DNA from 2 places in the Faecalibacterium sp. i21-0019-B1 genome. Region 2 is predicted to be linked to the other one. Evidence: predicted binding sites of a transcription regulator. Region 2 holds the regulator's gene; the other holds the start of a gene.

Region 1 (9,394 bases), 660 kb from region 2:
CCGTGTGCCCGGCTGGTGTGCACACCGCGTGGAAGAGGTGGTATTCGCCAACCGTATCATTCGTCCCGCTTACAAGTATCTGGGCGTGCGCCAGAAATATAAGCCGATCGAGGAACGCTGATGAATCCTTCTGTTTTGTTCGTTTTTATCCTGAGCATTCTGCTGGGCGTGCTGCGCGCGGCAGACCTTGCCTTTGGCACCGATGCCGTCACCGGTTTGTGCGTGGTCGGCTCGGTGTGGTGGCGCTATCTGGCACTGGGTATCGTGGTGCTGGCTGCAGTGCTTGTGGGCCGTACACAGCCTTCCCGCTCGGAAGCGGTGCGTAGCCGCAGGCCGCTGGCCGGTATTCTGGCTTTTGTCGGTGCAGTATGTTTTCTGGCCGCAGCGGGTGCACAGATCGCGCTGGGCGCAGCTTCCGGTCTGGGCGGCTTTGTGCGGTGCATTCTGGAATGCCTGTGCTCCGCGTGGCTCAGCACCATGGGCCGCTGCTGGCTCAGCCCCAACGAGTGGAAAAAGCCCCTTGGCGGGCTGTATCTGGCCGTGGCGGGCAGTCTGCTGTTCTACTGGAACGTGCTGCTGCGCTTTATGGAGAACAGCTCCAGCTGGCACCGCGTGACCCCTACAGCGGCGGTGTGGCAGGCGCTTGCGGCACTGGTGTTTTTGGCAGCGCTGGCCCGGGCGCTGCATGTCCCGCAGCCGGGCAATGACAAAACACTGTGCGCAGCCGGGCTTGCCGCATTTGCACTTTGCCTGTGCTGGCAGCTGCCCTATGTACTGGTTTTGATGAGCGGCCTGAGCTGGGCCGCACCGGCTGTCTGGCCGGAGATCTTTGCCGGACTGGGCCTTTGCTGCGTGGGCGGCATTGGCGGAGCGTGCATTGCAGCCTGCTTGAACGGGGAGAGCTGACAAAAATGTTGGCACTCTGTTGGCGCAATTGCCGAAAAGCAGGGAATGAAAGGAATTAAAATCGTACAAAAGCAAAAAATGCAGTGAATGTCTTGTTAATTTTTTGGCAGACACTTGAAACTTTCTGCGTTTTGGTCTAAAATAAAGATACCGTGATTTATCCGATTATGGGTAAAATAATTAGGAGGTACTATTAACATGGCTGTTAGAGTTGCTATCAATGGTTTCGGTCGTATTGGTCGTCTGGCTTTCCGTCAGATGTTTGATGCTGAGGGTTACGAGGTCGTCGCAATCAACGACCTGACCAGCCCCAAGATGCTGGCTCACCTGCTGAAGTACGATACTGCTCAGGGTTCTTTCTGCGGCAAGATCGGCGAGGGCAAGCACACCGTCGAGGCTACCGAGGACTCCATCATTGTTGACGGCAAGGAGATCAAGATCTACGCTGTTAAGGACGCAAAGGACGCTCCCTGGGGCGAACTGAACGTTGATGTCGTTCTGGAGTGCACCGGCTTCTACACCAGCAAGGAGAAGAGCATGGCTCACATTCAGGCTGGCGCAAAGAAGGTCGTTATCTCTGCTCCCGCAGGCAACGATCTGAAGACCATTGTCTTCTCCGTCAACGAGAAGACCCTGACCGCTGAGGATCAGGTCATTTCTGCTGCTTCCTGCACCACCAACTGCCTGGCTCCCATGGCTAACACCCTGAACAAGACCTACCCCATCGTCTCCGGTATCATGACCACTGTTCATGCTTACACCGGCGACCAGATGATCCTGGATGGTCCTCAGCGCAAGGGCGATCTGCGCCGTGCTCGTGCTGGCGCACAGAACATCGTTCCCAACACCACCGGCGCTGCTAAGGCTATCGGCCTGGTCATCCCCGAGCTGAACGGCAAGCTGATCGGTTCTGCTCAGCGTGTGCCTGTTCCCACCGGCTCTACCACCATTCTGGTTGCTGTCGTCAAGGGCAAGGACGTCACCAAGGAGTCCATCAATGCTGCTATGAAGGCTGCTACTTCTGAGTCCTTCGGCTACAACGAGGATCAGATCGTTTCTTCCGATGTCATCGGCATGCGTTACGGCTCTCTGTTCGATGCTACCCAGACCATGGTCGCTAAGATCGACGACGACACCTATCAGGTTCAGGTCGTGTCTTGGTACGACAACGAGAACTCCTACACCTCTCAGATGGTCCGTACCATTAAGTACTTCGCTGAGAACTGCTAATCACAGCTCTACGCTCAAAAGTGCTTGAGGTGCCGTGCTGAATGACAACTAGTATTGGCTTTGCTGATACGAACATGCTGTGATTGGTACGACAACAGGATAACGAGTTCAACACCCTTCCTTTTGCGGGTTTCCGTGAGAGGAAGGGTGTTTTTTGCTGCAAAAAAGCAATGGAACGAGTTCCTTTCCAAAATGAATAGGTTACAACAAAAAGACGGAATAAAGTACGGAAATCTTAGCCATGATGCAGGCAATGATACAGCTGCAAAGTATTGTACCCCAGAGGAAAAAATGGTAAAATATTTTTAGTGTCAATAAATACATTTACGAAATTGATATTGATGATTCTGGAAATAAAATGTCAATGAATTGCGGCGTAAATCAGTCAAAAACCTGGGCGTAGATGCGTCCGGGCTTTTTTCTGATGTAAGGGAAACCGGGCCGGAGTTTGGCACGGTATGGGGATGAGATCCCTAAATGGGGAAAGCGACGGGAAAGGGAAAATGAAGGAGAAATTGAGGCTTGCTGTTTTTGGCCACAAAAGGTGGTCGAGAGAGGGCGGCGTGGAGATCGTGGTAAAAGAGCTGTGCACACGGATGGCGCAGCAGGGCTGTCAGGTGACATGCTACAACAGAGCAGGCCATCATGTGAGCGGTACGGAATATGACGATGCTGGTAAAACGGAGTACGAGGGAATCCGTCAGAAGTCTGTTCCGACCATTGAACGGCGCGGGGCTAGAGATATAATATGGGCAACCAGAGAAAAGCCTGATTTCATGCGGGTTTACGCGGCGTGACCTTTTTTTACCTCAACTTGTTTCTGTATGCCATGGTGCGTTGCGTTCCGGCGTGATTTCGGGGATTAATGGCTTCTGGCTGCGCTCTATACTTAACCCACCACAGCGAAAGCTGATTTCCAGAAACAGTATCCGCAGTGCAAGCTGGTACGCGCTATGCGCGGAACTGTGTTTGATGTCGCTGTTGATCTTAGAAGCAATTCCGAAACTTATACGCTGCAAGGGAACAGATGGAATACTTGGATGAAAAATATCCGGAATTTTCGCGACAAGAAATATGGGTGGGGCGAAAACGGGAGCATCGTAGGTGTTGATTTGCAGGGCACTGCAATGGAAAAGCAAATCGCTCCGGAAACAATATCGTATTATCATTATTTCTTTGATGGCGAGATCTCGCGAGACTGCTGCTACCAATGCCCTTACGCACAAAGACAGCGTGTGGGCGACATTACCGTTGGAGATTATTGGGGCGTTCAGAAATATGATCCGCAGCTTCTGGTGGAACAGAGAGGAACGATCAATAGCAAAGAAGGCGTTTCCTGCCTGCTGATAAACACGGAATGCGGACAACACCTTGTCGAGAAATACGGTGCGAAGATAGAAAGCTATCCGGTCGAATTTTCTAACATTGCTCAGGAGAATACGCAGCTGAACCGGCCAACGAAGCATACCAGACTGAGAAATAAAATTTTCAGGAAGTATAAGGCGAGCGGCTATGCTGGTGTGGAAGCAATTTTTGAGCGGGGTCAGCGGAACCAGAAGTTCATATGGGGAATGTATGACCGCATTTGCGGAATGTTCTGCCGGAAAACACGGTAAAGCTGCGGCTTTCGGTCAAAATACACACATTTCCGTGCATCAGCGGCAAATGTTTGTTAAACTATTATCTATCTTGCGACCTTGCAATGTGCACGGTTTTTGTTTATAATAGTAGAGTAACGGGGCAAGATCCCCCGAATGCGAGCGAAACTCTAGTTCAGAAATTAAAACTTGAGAGGAGTTTATTACCATGGGTTTAGGTAAGAAGACGATCGACGATCAGAACTACTGCGGCAAGAAGGTGCTTGTCCGTTGCGATTTCAACGTCCCGATGAAGGACGGTGTGATCACCAACGAGAACCGCATCAACGCAGCTCTGCCCACTATCCAGAAGCTGGTCAACGATGGCGCAAAGGTCATCCTGTGCAGCCATCTGGGCAAGCCCAAGAACGGCCCCGAGGCAAAGTTCAGCCTGGCACCCGTTGCTGTGGCTCTGAGCGCAAAGCTGGGCAAGACCGTTGTGTTTGCTGACGACGACAACGTTGTGGGCGAGAACGCAAAGGCTGCTGTTGCTGCCATGAACAACGGCGATGTCGTTCTGCTGCAGAACACCCGTTTCCGCAAGGAAGAGACCAAGAACATGCCTGAGTTCAGCGAAGAGCTGGCTTCTCTGGCTGATGCATATGTTGACGATGCATTCGGCAGCTGCCACCGTGCACACTGCTCCACTGCAGGTGTCACCGACTTCATCAAGGACACCGCTGTCGGCTACCTGATGGAGAAGGAGATCAAGTATCTGGGCAACGCTGTGAACGATCCCGTTCGTCCCTTCACCGCTATTCTGGGCGGTGCAAAGGTCGCAGACAAGCTGAATGTTATCTCCAACCTGCTGGAGAAGGTCGATACCCTGATCATCGGCGGCGGCATGGCTTACACCTTCGTCAAGGCTCAGGGCTACGAGGTCGGCAAGAGCCTGTGCGACGATTCCAAGCTGGATTACTGCAAGGAGATGATGGCCAAGGCTCAGGAGAAGGGCGTGAAGCTGCTGCTGCCCGTTGATGCTGTCTGCATCAAGGACTTCCCCGATCCCATCGACGCTCCGGTTGAGACCACTGTTGTTCCCGTCACCGCGATCCCGGCTGACATGGAAGGCTGCGACATCGGCCCCGAGACCATGAAGCTGTTTGCCGATGCTGTCAAGGCATCCAAGACCGTTGTGTGGAACGGCCCCATGGGCGTGTTCGAGAACCCCACTCTGGCAGCTGGCACTCTGGCAGTTGCCAAGGCTATGGCTGAGAGCGATGCTACCACCGTGATCGGCGGCGGCGACAGCGCAGCAGCTGTGCAGCAGATGGGTCTGGGCGACAAGATGACCCACATCTCCACCGGCGGCGGCGCTTCTCTGGAGTATCTGGAGGGCAAGGAGCTGCCCGGCATCGCAGTTATTCAGAACGCATAATCTGATCCCGGCATCATAATGGGTGCGGCGGCTTTAGCGCCGCCGCATCTTTTTGTTTGTGCAGAGCTTTCTGCACGATAGAAGGTAAATAAAGGAGATAGAGTATCATGGATAAGGCAAAGCGTAAGGCTATCATTGCAGGCAACTGGAAGATGAACAAGACTGCCTCCGAGGCTGCTGTTCTGGTGGACGAGCTGGTCCCCGCCGTGCAGGACGCAGGCTGCGAGGTGGTTATCTGCACCCCGTATACCGATCTGGTCACCGCTGTGGAAAAGACCAAGGGCACCAACATCCATGTGGGTGCTGAGAATGTTCACTTCGAGAAGTCCGGCGCTTTCACCGGCGAGATCAGCGCTGACATGCTGGTAGATCTGGGCGTGGAGTACGTCATTGTGGGCCACTCTGAGCGCCGCCAGTACTTCGCCGAGACCGACCAGACCGTGAACAAGCGCGCTCTGGCTGCTCTGAGCGCCGGTCTGAAGGTCATCATCTGCGTGGGCGAGAGCCTGCAGCAGCGCGAAGAGGGCGTGACCGAAGAGCTGGTGCGTATGCAGACCAAGATCGCTCTGCGTGATGTGACCGCTGAGCAGATGGCAAATGTCGTGATCGCTTACGAGCCCATCTGGGCCATCGGCACCGGCAAGACCGCTACCGCCGATCAGGCTGAGGAAGTCTGCGGCCAGATCCGCAAGGTCATCGGCGAGGTGTACGGTGAGGCTGTGGCTGAGGCTACCACTGTCCAGTACGGCGGCAGCATGAACGCCAAGAACTGCGAGGAGCTGCTGAGCAAAAAGGATGTGGACGGCGGCCTGATCGGCGGCGCATCCCTGAAGGCTCCCGACTTTGCAGTGATCGTCAACGCAGCCACCAAGGGCTGATCGACGGTTTAAATCAGCTGTTTCAGCGCCCGGCTGCGCCGCATTTTCAGCGCTGTGCCGGGCGCTGATTTGTTAAATTCAAAGGAGATTCAATTTTATGGCAAAGAAACCTGTTCTTCTGTGCATCATGGATGGCTTCGGCTGGGTGCCGGAGGAGACCTTCGGCAACGCCGTGGTCGCTGCAAAGAAACCCCACCTCGATGCTCTGATGGCAAAATATCCCATGACCACCATCAACGCTTCCGGCATGGCCGTCGGTCTGCCCGAGGGCCAGATGGGCAACTCTGAGGTTGGCCACACCAACATGGGCGCTGGCCGCATCGTGTACCAGCAGCTCACCCTCATTACCAAGTCCATCAAGGACGGCGAGATGCTCCAGAACCCGGTTCTGGTTAAGAACATGAAGGCTGCCATCGATGCCGGCAAGGCCATCCATCTGATGGGTCTGGTGGGCACCGGCGGTGTGCACAGCCACGCAGACCACTGGTTCGGCGTGCTGGAAATGGCAAAACATCTGGGCGCAAAGAACGTTTACCTGCACTGCATCACCGATGGCCGCGATACCGACCCGCACTCCGGCAAGGGCTTCCTGGCCGACCTGCAGGCCAAGCTGGACGAGCTGGGCATCGGCAAGATCGCCAGCGTCTCCGGCCGTTACTACGCCATGGATCGCGATAACAACTGGGATCGTGAAGAGAAGGCATATGCTGCCTTTGTCTACGGCGAGGGCAATCATGCCGCCAACGCTGCCGAGGCCATCGAGACATCCTATGCAGCAGACAAGACCGACGAGTTCGTTCTGCCCTGCGTCACCTGTGAGGGTGGCCGCGTGCAGGATGGCGACACCGTCATCTTCATGAACTTCCGCCCCGACCGTGCCCGCCAGATGACCCGCATCTTCTGCGACGATGCGTTCACCGGCTTTGAGCGCCGCGGCGGCCGCAAGCAGGTGAACTATGTCTGCATGGCCGAATATGATGCCACCATGCCCAACTGTGAGGTCGCCTATCCGCCTGTGGAGCTGAAGAACGTTCTGGGCCAGTACCTGTCCGAGAATGGCAAGACTCAGCTGCGCATTGCCGAGACCGAGAAGTACGCTCATGTCACCTTCTTCTTCAACGGCGGCGTGGAGGCTCCCTACGAGGGCGAGGACCGCTGCGTGATCCCCAGCCCGAAGGTCGCCACCTATGACCTGAAGCCCGAGATGAGCGCCCCCGAGGTTGCTGCCGAGTGCGTCAAGCGCATCGAGAGCGGCAAGTACGATGTGGTGATCCTGAACTTCGCAAACTGCGATATGGTCGGCCACACCGGCGTGTTCGATGCTGCGGTCAAGGCCGTTGAGGCTGTGGATACCGCTGTGGATCAGGTGGTGTCCGCTGTGCTGAAGGCCGGCGGTTGCGCCTTCATCACCGCCGACCACGGCAACGCCGAGAAGATGATGAACCCGGACGGCACCCCCTTCACCGCACACACCACCAACGTGGTGCCCTTTGTGGCTGTTGGCTGCGGCGATGTGAAGCTGCGCGAGGGCGGCTGCCTGGCAGATATCGCTCCCACCATGCTGCCGTATATCGGTCTGCCCGTGCCTGCTGAAATGACCGGCAAGAGCATCATTGTGGAGTAATTGACCGTTAAAATGGCCGACGCGTTCGCTTTGGCTATGAATAGCGGAATTGTTATTCTTATATTTACAGCTCTGGAAAATCTGCGGATTTTCCAGAGCTGTTTTTTCACGCGAAAAGCCGATAAGATAAATTGCGTTTTTGGGCTTCGACCCCATTCTAAATCAAAAACTTTTCTTTTTTCCCCATCCGTGCTACAATAAAAATGAATTTTTGATTGTAGGAGAAGCGGATGGAAACAACGCATAAACAAATCGTTCTGGGCATCCTTGCCCATGTGGACTCCGGCAAGACCACCCTTTCGGAAGCCATGCTCTACCGCTCCGGCGCGATCCGCAAGCTGGGCCGCGTGGATCACAAGGATGCCTTTCTGGATACCGACACGCTTGAAAAAGCGCGCGGCATCACCATCTTTTCCAAGCAGGCCCTGTTGACGGCGGGCAATACGGATATCACATTGCTGGACACCCCCGGACATGTGGATTTTTCCACCGAGACAGAGCGCACCCTGCAGGTGCTGGACTATGCTGTGCTGGTGGTAAGCGGCACCGACGGTGTGCAGAGCCACACCGAGACGCTCTGGCGGCTGCTGCGGCGCTACCATGTGCCCACCTTTGTGTTCGTGAACAAGATGGACCTGCCCGGCAAGAGCAGGGAAGAGCTGCTCGCCCAGCTGAACCACCGTCTAGGCGAGGGCTTTGTGGCCTTTGATGTGCCGCAGGCCGACCGGGACGAAGCACTGGCCCTGTGTGACGAAAACCTGATGGACCGGATGCTGGATGCTGGGCAGTTGACCGATGCGGACCTCATCCCGGCCGTTGCACGCCGGCATGTGTTCCCGTGCTGGTTCGGTTCGGCGCTGCGGCGTACCGAAAACGATGCACTGGAAAGCGTGGACGCTCTGCTGGACGGGATTGACCGCTATACCCGTCCGGCTCCCGCGCTGGATGCCTTTGGTGCCAAGGTGTTTAAGGTGTCGCAGGATGAGCAGGGCACGCGCCTGACATGGCTGCGCGTGACTGGCGGCGAACTGAAGGTAAAGGCCCAGCTCTCCGGCGAAGCAGATGGTGAGCCGTGGGAGGAAAAGGCAAACCAGCTGCGGCTGTACTCCGGCGTAAAGTATACGCTGGCGGAAGCCATCGGCCCGGGGCAGGTGTGCGCCGTCACCGGCCTGACCAAGGCGCGCCCAGGCGAGGGCCTTGGCGCGGAACGCGACAGCGATGTGCCGGTTCTGGAACCGGTGCTGAGCTATCAGGTGCTGCTGCCGGAGGGGGCTGATGTGCACGCGGCACTGGGCAAGCTGCACCGGCTGGAAGAAGAGGAGCCGCAGCTCCATGTGGTATGGAACGAGACTTTGGGCGAAATCCATGTGCAGCTCATGGGCGAGGTGCAGCTGGAAGTGCTGCGCAGTTTGTTGGCAGAGCGCTTTGGCCTGAACGTGGAGTTCGGCCCCGGCGGCATTCTGTACAAGGAGACCATCACGGAGCCTATGGAGGGCGTGGGCCACTATGAGCCGCTGCGCCACTATGCGGAGGTGCATGTCAAGCTGGAGCCCCTGCCCCGCGGCAGCGGGATGCAGTTTGCCGCCGACTGCCGGGAAGAAGTGCTGGACAAGAACTGGCAGCGCCTTGTGCTGACCCATCTGGAAGAAAAGCAGCACCTTGGTGTGCTGACCGGTGCGCCGCTGACGGACGTGAAGATCACCCTCATTGCGGGCCGCGCCCATCTTAAACACACGGAGGG
Region 2 (9,394 bases):
CCCCGGGTATACTGCACAGCAAGGCAGCACACTGCCGCGCCCAGTACAAAGCTGCCGCAGCCAAAAAGTCCGAACAGCACATCGTGCAGGGCCTTCCATGCCGAATCTCCCTCCACAAAGGCCAGCACCACCAGCAAAAGGCCTGCAAACAGGGTGCCAAGCCCCGCCGGAAGCCGCTGTTCGGCGCGTTTTTTGCGCGATGCTGCGCGCCGTGTTGTCGTTTTACGTTTTTTTGTTGCCATGTTTCTTTGTTCCCCGCGTTTGTAGTAGACACACTATTTGATTTTATTATTGTACCACGCAGGGAAGAAAATGGCAAACCTATTGTTGTACAAAATCGGCCTTCATTTGCGTTCAATCTCTTTATACAGCCACGCCAGCGCATCCGAAAGCCCGCCCAGCTCATCAATGAGCTTTTCCTTCACGGCCCGGCGTCCATCCAGCACGGTGCCCATGTCCATCACCAGCTCGCCGGTGTGGAGCATCAGGTCGGTGTAGCGTTTTTCGGTCATGCCGCTGTGGGCCGCCACAAAGCCGGTGATGCGCTGCTGCATCTGCTCAAAGCTGCGCATGGTCTGCGGCACCCCCAGAATGACGCCGGAATGCCGCACCGGGTGCACGGTCATGGTGGCTGTGGGCACGATGAAACTGCGCCGGGCGCTGACGGCAAGCGGGATACCGATGGAGTGCCCGCCGCCCAGCACAAGCGTTGCACTGGGTTTGGACACGCTGGCGATCAGCTCCGCCAGCGCAAGGCCCGCTTCCACATCCCCGCCTACCGTGTTCAGCAACACCAGCAGGCCCTCGATGCGGGGGTCTTCCTGCGCGGCCACCAGCTGCGGGATGACATGCTCATACTTCGTGGTCTTCTGGCCCTGCGGCGCTTCCGAATGGCCTTCGATCTGGCCGATGACGGTCAGGCAGTGGATCACATGCTCCCCGCGGGCCAGCGTGACCGTGCCCAGATCTTCGATCTCTTCCTTTTCCAGCCGACGCGCGTCGGTCAGCTGCGTTTCATCATTCATATGCTTTCCTCCTGCGTTTTCTGTCAGCATTCCCCAGCCTGTGCCGGGCTATGCAGACCCGCTGCAGCAAAAAAGCGGTAACATTTCATAAAAATTTTTTGAGAATGATTTGACATTCTCCATCGGTGCAGTATACTTTAAATAATTGACTGTAATATCTGCAATATGAACCCGTAAACGGATCAGGGTTTCTCTGCGCCGCATCTGTAAAGCAGGCAGCTGCGGCAAGTACTGCGATAGAGCGAAAGGAGAAAGTATTCTATGAACACCCCTGCAAAGGCTTCGCTTCCCGTTATCAAGCGTCTTCCCAAATATTACCGTTATCTGCGCTCTCTGCAGGAAGACGGCATCAACAGCATTTCTTCCCGCGAGCTGGCTGCTCAGATGGGCACCACCGCTTCGCAGGTACGACAGGACTTCAACTGCATCGGCGATGTGAATGGCCGGCAGGGCATTGGCTACTCGGTGGAAAACCTGCTCTCCATTCTGGAAGGCCTGCTGTTCGGCAACGGTGACCGCCTGCCCACCATCCTGATCGGCTGCGGCCGTCTGGGCAAGGCAGTGAGCCGCTTTATCACCACCGACACCAACGGCTACCGCCTGATCGCCGCCTTTGATGTGGCACAGAGCGAGGTGGGCAAGGAGATCAGCGGCATCCAGATCCGCCATATCGACGAGCTGGAGTCTTTCTGTGCCGAGCATCACCCCAAGGTCGCAGTGCTCTGTGTGCCCCGCGACGGTGCGGAACAGGTCAGCGGCCGTCTGGTGGATCTGGGCATCGAGGGCTTCTGGAACTTCTCCCACTATGACCTCTCTGTGCCGTATCCCGATGTGGTGGTGGAGAACGTCCATCTGGGCGACAGCCTGATGAGCCTTGGCTACCGCCTGCGCAATCAGGACTGAATATACCTGTTAAATAAGAGAACCCTCTCAGTTAAAGCCTGAGATGCCGCTGAACCCTCTCAGTCTCGCATATGCTCGACAGCTCCCCCGAAAGGGGAGCTTTGTCAGTGGGGACGGGAAAGTTTCTGCTTCTCCGGCGCAGGGACAGCCTGCCCGAAAGATACAGAAAAGCTCCCCCATCGGGGGAGCTGGCAAAGCCGTCAGGCTTTGGCTGAGAGGGTTCGTTCTGTAAGGAGAGTTTTTCAAATGGCAAAACTGTATTTCCGCTACGGCGCAATGAACAGCGGCAAGAGCACCGCCCTGATGCAGGTAGCCCACAACTACGAAGAACAGGGGATGCGGGTGCTGATCCTCAAGCCACAGGTGGACACCAAGGGCGGCGGTGAGCTGGTGAGCCGTCTGGGCGTGCGCCGCAAGGCTGATCTGCTGATCCCGCCGGAGACGGACGTGTTCGAGGCTGTGCGCACGGCCAACGCTGACGGTGCGCCGCTGGCCTGCGTGCTGTGCGACGAGAGCCAGTTTTTCACTGCGCAGCAGGCCGAGCAGCTGTTCATGGTAACGGTGGATTTGAACATTCCGGTGATCTGCTACGGCCTGCGGGCAGATTTTTCGCTCAAGGGCTTTCCCGGCTCTACCCGCCTGCTGGAGCTGGCCCACACCATCGAGGAGATGAAGACTATCTGCACCTGCGGCCGCAAGGCCATCTGCAACTGCCGCAAGGTGAACGGCAGATTCGTCTTTGAGGGCGAGCAGGTAGCCATCGATCTGGAAAACGATGTGCAGTACGTGAGCATGTGCCCCCAGTGCTACTTCAAGGCAAAGCGCGCGTTCTACGCCGAAAAAGCTGCTTCGCGGGTCGAATAAACTTGTATACAAGGCTGCTGTGTCCAACGACACGGCAGCCTTTCTTTTTTATTCCCGGCCCACAGGCGCAGTCCACACAACAGCGCAAAATATGTCGCTGTCGGTGCTTCTTCACCCCCCCAAAGGGCGAAAAAGCACCGATTTCCATGCCCGAAGACCGGTGCCGGATGCCCGCCGCAAACAATTGATATATCAGAGTGCACATTTTTTGCGCTATTGATATATCAGTTCAAAGACTCCCATCCGGGCTTTTTAAGCTGTTGTTCGTCCACAATGTATGCAACGTTTCCACGTTCTGAAACGGAATGTTTACAAAATTATTGCAAAATTCGACGTTCCCCCTATGATGCATCCCAGTTTTCTATGCAAAATAGCGAAGTATACATGTTGCACAGTTTTTCGAGCCAAGTTTATTCATTTCAGCGAAGGCGTCAATTCTTGCGCGAAAACAAGAGCAATATTTGTACGTTTTTGTTTAGATATCTGCAATTTGCGTCTTTCTTTTTGGTTGTTGTTTTGTTATCATAATTGTATACAACGGGGTATGTGCAGAACCCCCGTTCGAGATGATGTTTTCTGTATTTAGGAGGAGAACAAAAATGAGCAAGGCAATTTCTCGTCGTGATTTTATGAAGGTCACCGGCGCTGTGGGCGCTGCCGGCCTTCTGGCTGCCTGCGGCGGCAACTCTGCTGCATCCAGCTCTGCTGCTTCCACCGCTTCTTCCGCTCCCGCTGCTTCTGCAGACGAGAGCCTGGCACTGTCTGACGGCCCTGTTTCCATGACCATCAGCTGGTGGGGCGGCGACAGCCGTCACGAGGCTTACCAGAACGCCATCAAGGAGTTCCAGGCTGAGCACACCAACATCACCATCGAGCCCACCTTCGCCGCATGGTCCGGCTGGGAAGAGAAGATGGCAGCTGCCTTCATCGCTGGCAACGCACAGGATGTGTGCCAGGTAAACTGGAACTGGCTGTACAACTACTCTGCCGACGGCAGCAAGTTCGTGGACCTGAACACCGTTTCCAAGTTCCTGGATCTGACCCAGTGGGATGCCGCTGCCATGGACGCCTGCTACGTTGCAAACAGCCAGCAGTGCGTGCCCGTTTCCATGACCGGCCGTATCTTCTTCTGGAACATGACCACCTTCAACAAGGCTGGCATCACCGAAGTTCCCAAGTCTCTGGATGATCTGATGGCTGCCGGCAAGGCATTCAAGGAGAAGCTGGGCGACGATTACTACCCCATGCACCTGGGCGCATACGACCGTATGATCCTGATGGTCTTCTACCTCGAGTCCAAGTACGGCAAGGACTGGGCTGATCCCGTCACCTCTACCCTGAACTACACCGAGGACGAGATCGCTGAGGGCATCGACTTCATCAAGAGCCTGGTGGATGGCCACGTCATGATGAACCTGAAGACCTACTACTCCGCAAACTCTGATACCGCTACCCACCAGTCCAACGAGTGGATCACCGGTAAGATCGCAGGCATCTTCGAGTGGGATTCCGCTGCTTCCAAGTACTCCTCCGCTCTGGATGATGCCAACAAGGACGGCTTCACCGTTGGCGAAGAGATCAAGTTCGGCGACAACAACGGCGGCTTCTCCAAGGTCTCCATGGGTCTGGCCATCACCAAGACCAGCAAGTGCGTTGCCGAGGCTGCTACCCTGATCAACTTCCTGCTGAACGAGGAGAAGGGCGCTTCCATCATGGGTTCCGAGTGCGGCATCCCCGCTTCCAAGGCTGGTCTGGCTGCTGCTCAGGCTGCCGGCGCTGTCAAGGATCTGGTTGCTGAGGCAAACGCCAAGGTCATGGCCTTCACCACCAACAAGCTGGATCCCCTGTTCGAGAACAACGACCTGAAAGCTTCCGGCACCGGCATCTATCAGGAAGTGTTCGACACCGTTGACTACGACGGCGTTTCCGGTGCAGACGTTGTTGACACCCTGCTGGACGGCATGGAGTCTGTTGGTTACACCATCGGCTAAGTTTTTCTTCAGAGTGCCGCTGTGTGCGGTAACGTACATATAAAGGGCACCCTTTGGCTAATACGGAGGGGCACCTGCCGCCCATACGGCAGATGCCCCTTTTTTGTCAGGGATATGTTACAAATTCTTGACAAAGCTGTATCCAGTCTGTTACCCCTTCGTCCGTCTCATGCTCCGAAATTCCTTAAAAAGGAGGATTTCCCAGATGAAAGAAAGCAATGCTCCCGCCGTCGGGCGCACCCCGTTCCAGAAATGGCTGGACAAATATCAGGGTCTGTTTTATCTGATCCCCTGGATCATCGGCTTCGTCGTCTTTAAGGCAGTTCCCTTCGGTCAGTCGCTGTACTACAGCTTCACCGATATGAACTTCTTCAAGAGCGGCACCCAGTTCGTTGGTCTGGCCAACTACATCACGGCCTTTACCACCACCAAGATCACCAAGGCGCTGCTCATCACCTTCAAGTACGCTTTCATCACCGTGCCGCTGAAGCTGGTCTTTGCGCTGTTCATCGCATACATCCTGAACTTCAAGATCGCATGCGTCAACCTGTTCCGTACTGTGTACTACATCCCCTCCATTCTGGGCGGCTCTGTTGCAATCGCCGTTCTGTGGAAGGCTGTGTTCAGCGTGGACGGCCTGCTCAACACCGTGCTGCGCGCTGTCACCTTTGGTCTGGTGCAGGGCCCCGAGTGGCTGTCTGACCCCAGCTACGCGCTGTGGATCATCTGCTTCCTGCGTATCTGGCAGTTCGGTTCCGCCATGGTGCTGTTCCTGGCCGCGCTGAAGGGCGTGCCTGCAGACCTGTACGAAGCCGCTACCATTGATGGTGCCGGCAAGTGGCGTCAGTTCTTCTCCATCACCGTTCCGATGATCACCCCCATCATCTTCTACAATCTGGTCACTCAGATCTGCCAGGCTTTCCAGGAGTTCAATGGCCCCTACATCATCACCAACGGCGGCCCCCGTGGTTCCACCACGCTGATCTCTCTGCTGGTCTACAACTACGCATTCAAGTCCTATGACATGGGTATGGCATCCGCTCTGGCATGGATCATGTTCATCATCGTCTGCATCCTGACGATCATTGCATTCACCAGCCAGAAGAAGTGGGTCTACTACTCTGACGAAAGGTAAGGTGACCAGTATGGGAATGAAAACATCGAACAAAATCGCGACCTTCTTCAAGTATTTCGTCCTGATTCTGGTCGGCGTCATCATGATCTATCCTCTGCTGTGGATGATCAGCGCTACCTTTAAGGACAACAGCGAGATCTTTGCAGGCATCAGCCTGTGGATCAAGCACCCCACTCTGGATGGCTACCGCGGCGCACTGAACAACTTCGGCGGTTCCATCAACATCCTGCAGGCCATGCTGAACACCTACAGCTACGTCATCCCCAAGGTGATCTGCACGGTGGTCTCCGCCTGTGTGGCTGCCTACGGCTTTGGCCGCTTCGATTTCCCCGGCCGTAAGCTGATGTTCAACATCATGCTGGCCACCCTGTTCCTGCCGCAGGTCGTTCTGAATGTGCCGCAGTACCTGCTGTACAACAAGTTCGGCTGGCTGGACAGCCCCTTCTATCTGGCTATCTGGGTGCACTGCGCATTTGCGACCGAGACCTACTTCGTCTACCAGCTGGTGCAGTTCATGCGCAATGTCCCCCGTGATCTGGACGAAGCCGCTGCCATCGACGGCTGCTCCTCCTTCCAGACCCTGTACAAGGTCATCGTGCCCATGCTTGGCCCCGCTCTGGTGTCCTGCGCACTGTTCCAGTTCATGTGGAGCTGCAACGACTTCATGGGTCCGCTGCTTTACGTCAGCACTCCCGGTAAGTACCCGATGTCCCTGTTCGTCAAGCTGTCCATGGACGGTGATACCGGTTTCGCATGGAACAAGATCCTTGCTCTGTCCCTCATCTCCATCCTGCCGCAGCTGATCGTCTTCTTCTGTGCACAGGACCAGTTCGTTGAAGGTATCTCTGCCGGTGCCGTCAAGGGCTAAGCCCTTTCCCCGCACAGCATAAGATCATCTGATACAAACAAACACCCCCTGTGCCGTTCCCGTAGATGGCGCAGGGGGTGTTTCTTATTTCTTATGTCCTTTGCGGTACTGCAGTGGGCCAGTACCCATCACCTCACGGAACACCCGGCGGAAATGGGCGGCGCTGGCAAAGCCGGTCTGCTCGGCCACCGCACTGATGGAAAGCTCGGTCGTTTCCAGCAGCTTCTGGGCCGCTTCGATGCGGCGGTTGTTGATGTAATCCACGATGGACTGGCCCGTTACCCGCCGGAACAAACGGCTCAGGTAGTAGGGCGAAAGATAAAACTGCGCCGCCACCTCGGTGAGGGAAAACTTCTGCCGGTAATTGGCCGCAAGGTAGGCGCAGATCTGCTCCACCGTTTCGTTGTGGGGACGCGCCACAGCGCTGCTCTCGGCAATGCACTCCTGCTCCACATAGTGCAGGATCAGCAGCAGGTACAGCGGGCCGGGGTAATCCTGCTCGGTGCTGGCGCTGGCCATCATTTCCAGCAGGGTACGGATGCGGCTCTGCCACTGCACCGGTGCATACAGCACTGTGCGCTCCCCGGGCGCAAACAGGCGGCCGAAATCCCGCCCGGCTGTGTTTTTCAAATCATGCAGCATCCCCAGCGGAAAGTGGCACCCCACGATCTGCGGCACGGCGCTGCCGGTCTGTGCAAAGCGGCAGCCGCCGGGGCCAAGCAGCACGGCGCTGCCGGGGTTTACCAGCACATTCCCGCCCTCGTATTCCAGCGTGACGCTGCCCTCCGACACCAGCAGCAGATAGCAGGTGTCCTCATCCGGCGGCAGCTCGTAGCGGTTCGCATTCAGACGCAGGGTGGCAGCGGCCACCTTGCCGGTGATCTTTTCACGTTCTGATCTCATAGGTAACTCCTTCAGTCGCGGCTGATGCCGCGCCAGCTCCCTCAAAGAGGGAGCCTCTGGTGAAGAGGAAAAGCTTTCCGGTATGCCAAAGCCTCCATCACGGATGGAAGTGGCAAACCCGCGAGGGTTCGACGGAAGGGGTTCCCTTCATTCTAATCTTTATCATATCATGTCCGCTTCCTGCGGGCAAGACAAAACCATCAGGAGGTTCTCTCATGAATCTGTCGCTTATCCGTTCCATGACGCGCAGCGCTGTTTTCGAGCTGGAAAACGGCCTGTGCTATCGTCCGGCCCACCCGTTCACCGTTACCCTGAACGGAGAAACCGTCTACGAAGCCTGCCAGACCAACGTGTTCTCCCTGTTCTCCCTGCTGCCCGGTACGGAGTACACGGTGGGTGTGCAGGCCGAGGGCGAAAGCCTGACCTGCACCTTTACCACCGAGGCCGAGACCTTCTTTGTGGATGCTTCCCGCTACGGTCTGGTGGCCGACGGCACCACGGACAACACCCTCAAGTTGCAGGCGGCTCTTTCCACCTGCCCCAATGGCGGCACAGTGTACGTGCCCGCAGGCCGTTACCGCACCTGCAGCCTGTTCATGAAGAGCTGCACCACCCTGTACCTTGAAAAGGGCGCTGTGCTGCTGGGCGACAACGACCGCACCCACTATCCCATCCTGCCCGGCGTGATCCCCAGCGAGAACGAGGTGGACGAATACTACCTGACCGGCTGGGAGGGCAACCCCCTGAGCAGCTTTGCCGGCCTTTTGAACATCACGCAGGTGCACGATGTCGTTGTGACCGGCGAGGGCACGCTGGACTGCGATGCCGAGAACGGCGACTGGTGGGTAACGCCCAAGATCAAGCGCATCGCATGGCGGCCCCGCGCTGTGGCTGCTGTGGACAGCGAGAACATCTGCCTGCACGGCATCACGGTGCAGAACAGCTATTCGTGGACGATCCACCCCATCTTTGTCAAGCACCTTGACCTGCTGAACTTCAATATCAACAATCCTTACAATGCCCCCAACACCGACGGCATCGACCCCGAAAGCTGTGAGTATATCCGCATCATCGGCGTGAACATCCATGTGGGCGACGACTGCATTGCCATGAAGGCCAGCAAGGTATTCCTTGGCATGAAGCTGAAAAAGAGCTGTGAGCACACCGTTATCCGCAACTGCCTGTTGGACAAAGGCCATGGCGGCATCGTCATTGGCAGCGAGATGAGCGGCGGTGTGAAGGATATGGTGGTCACCCAGTGCCTGATGGATCACACCGACCGCGGCCTGCGCGTCAAGACCCGCCGTGGCCGCGGCAACACCGCCGTCATCGACGGGCTGGTGTTCCGCAACGTGGAGATGCGCGGTGTCAAGGCACCCTTCGTCATCAACATGTTCTACTTCTGTGACCCGGACGGCCACGGCCCCTATGTGCAGTGCCGCGATGCCATGCCTGTGGACGAGTACACCCCGAAGCTGGGCAGCCTGACCATGGAGGACATCGTCGCCACCGACGCTCAGTTCGCGGGATGCTACTTCGACGGCCTGCCGGAGCAGCCTATTGAGCGCGTTTCCATGAAGAACGTCACGATCACCTTTGACCCCAATGCCGAGGCCGGTCAGGCCGCTATGGCAGATAACCGCCCTCTGGTGAAGAAGCTGGCCATCTACGCCGAGAACGTCAAAGAGATCGACCTGCACAACGT

What was found. The regulator Rex, encoded in region 2, represses fermentation and respiration genes when NADH is low (regulators of the CRP and FNR family bind a similar motif). The targets are predictions, from matches to a motif close to ATTGTTAANNNNTTAACAAT.
Region 1: a site for Rex is predicted at 998-1,017, ahead of gap (type I glyceraldehyde-3-phosphate dehydrogenase). Genes of this name have one in related genera too.

What each region holds. Positions count from the first base shown of each region.
Region 1 is NZ_AP031425.1:2,015,055-2,024,448, reverse strand. Features, by position in the region: gene ACGHP1_RS10110 (citrate synthase) at 1-121, shown strand, start outside; gene ACGHP1_RS10105 (hypothetical protein) at 121-906, shown strand; gene gap (type I glyceraldehyde-3-phosphate dehydrogenase) at 1,105-2,136, shown strand; gene ACGHP1_RS10095 (hypothetical protein) at 2,640-2,933, shown strand; partial or broken gene ACGHP1_RS10090 (dTDP-4-dehydrorhamnose 3,5-epimerase family protein) at 3,051-3,146, shown strand; gene ACGHP1_RS10085 (Coenzyme F420 hydrogenase/dehydrogenase, beta subunit C-terminal domain) at 3,177-3,752, shown strand; gene ACGHP1_RS10080 (phosphoglycerate kinase) at 3,943-5,151, shown strand; gene tpiA (triose-phosphate isomerase) at 5,259-6,029, shown strand; gene gpmI (2,3-bisphosphoglycerate-independent phosphoglycerate mutase) at 6,127-7,653, shown strand; gene ACGHP1_RS10065 (NYN domain-containing protein) at 7,884-9,394, shown strand, end outside.
Region 2 is NZ_AP031425.1:2,672,642-2,682,035, forward strand. Features, by position in the region: gene ACGHP1_RS13285 (DNA translocase FtsK) at 1-242, opposite strand, end outside; gene ACGHP1_RS13290 (ClpP family protease) at 345-1,055, opposite strand; gene ACGHP1_RS13295 (redox-sensing transcriptional repressor Rex) at 1,287-1,928, shown strand; gene ACGHP1_RS13300 (thymidine kinase) at 2,175-2,792, shown strand; gene ACGHP1_RS13305 (ABC transporter substrate-binding protein) at 3,392-4,783, shown strand; gene ACGHP1_RS13310 (carbohydrate ABC transporter permease) at 4,989-5,918, shown strand; gene ACGHP1_RS13315 (carbohydrate ABC transporter permease) at 5,929-6,786, shown strand; gene ACGHP1_RS13320 (helix-turn-helix domain-containing protein) at 6,871-7,689, opposite strand; gene ACGHP1_RS13325 (glycoside hydrolase family 28 protein) at 7,905-9,394, shown strand, end outside.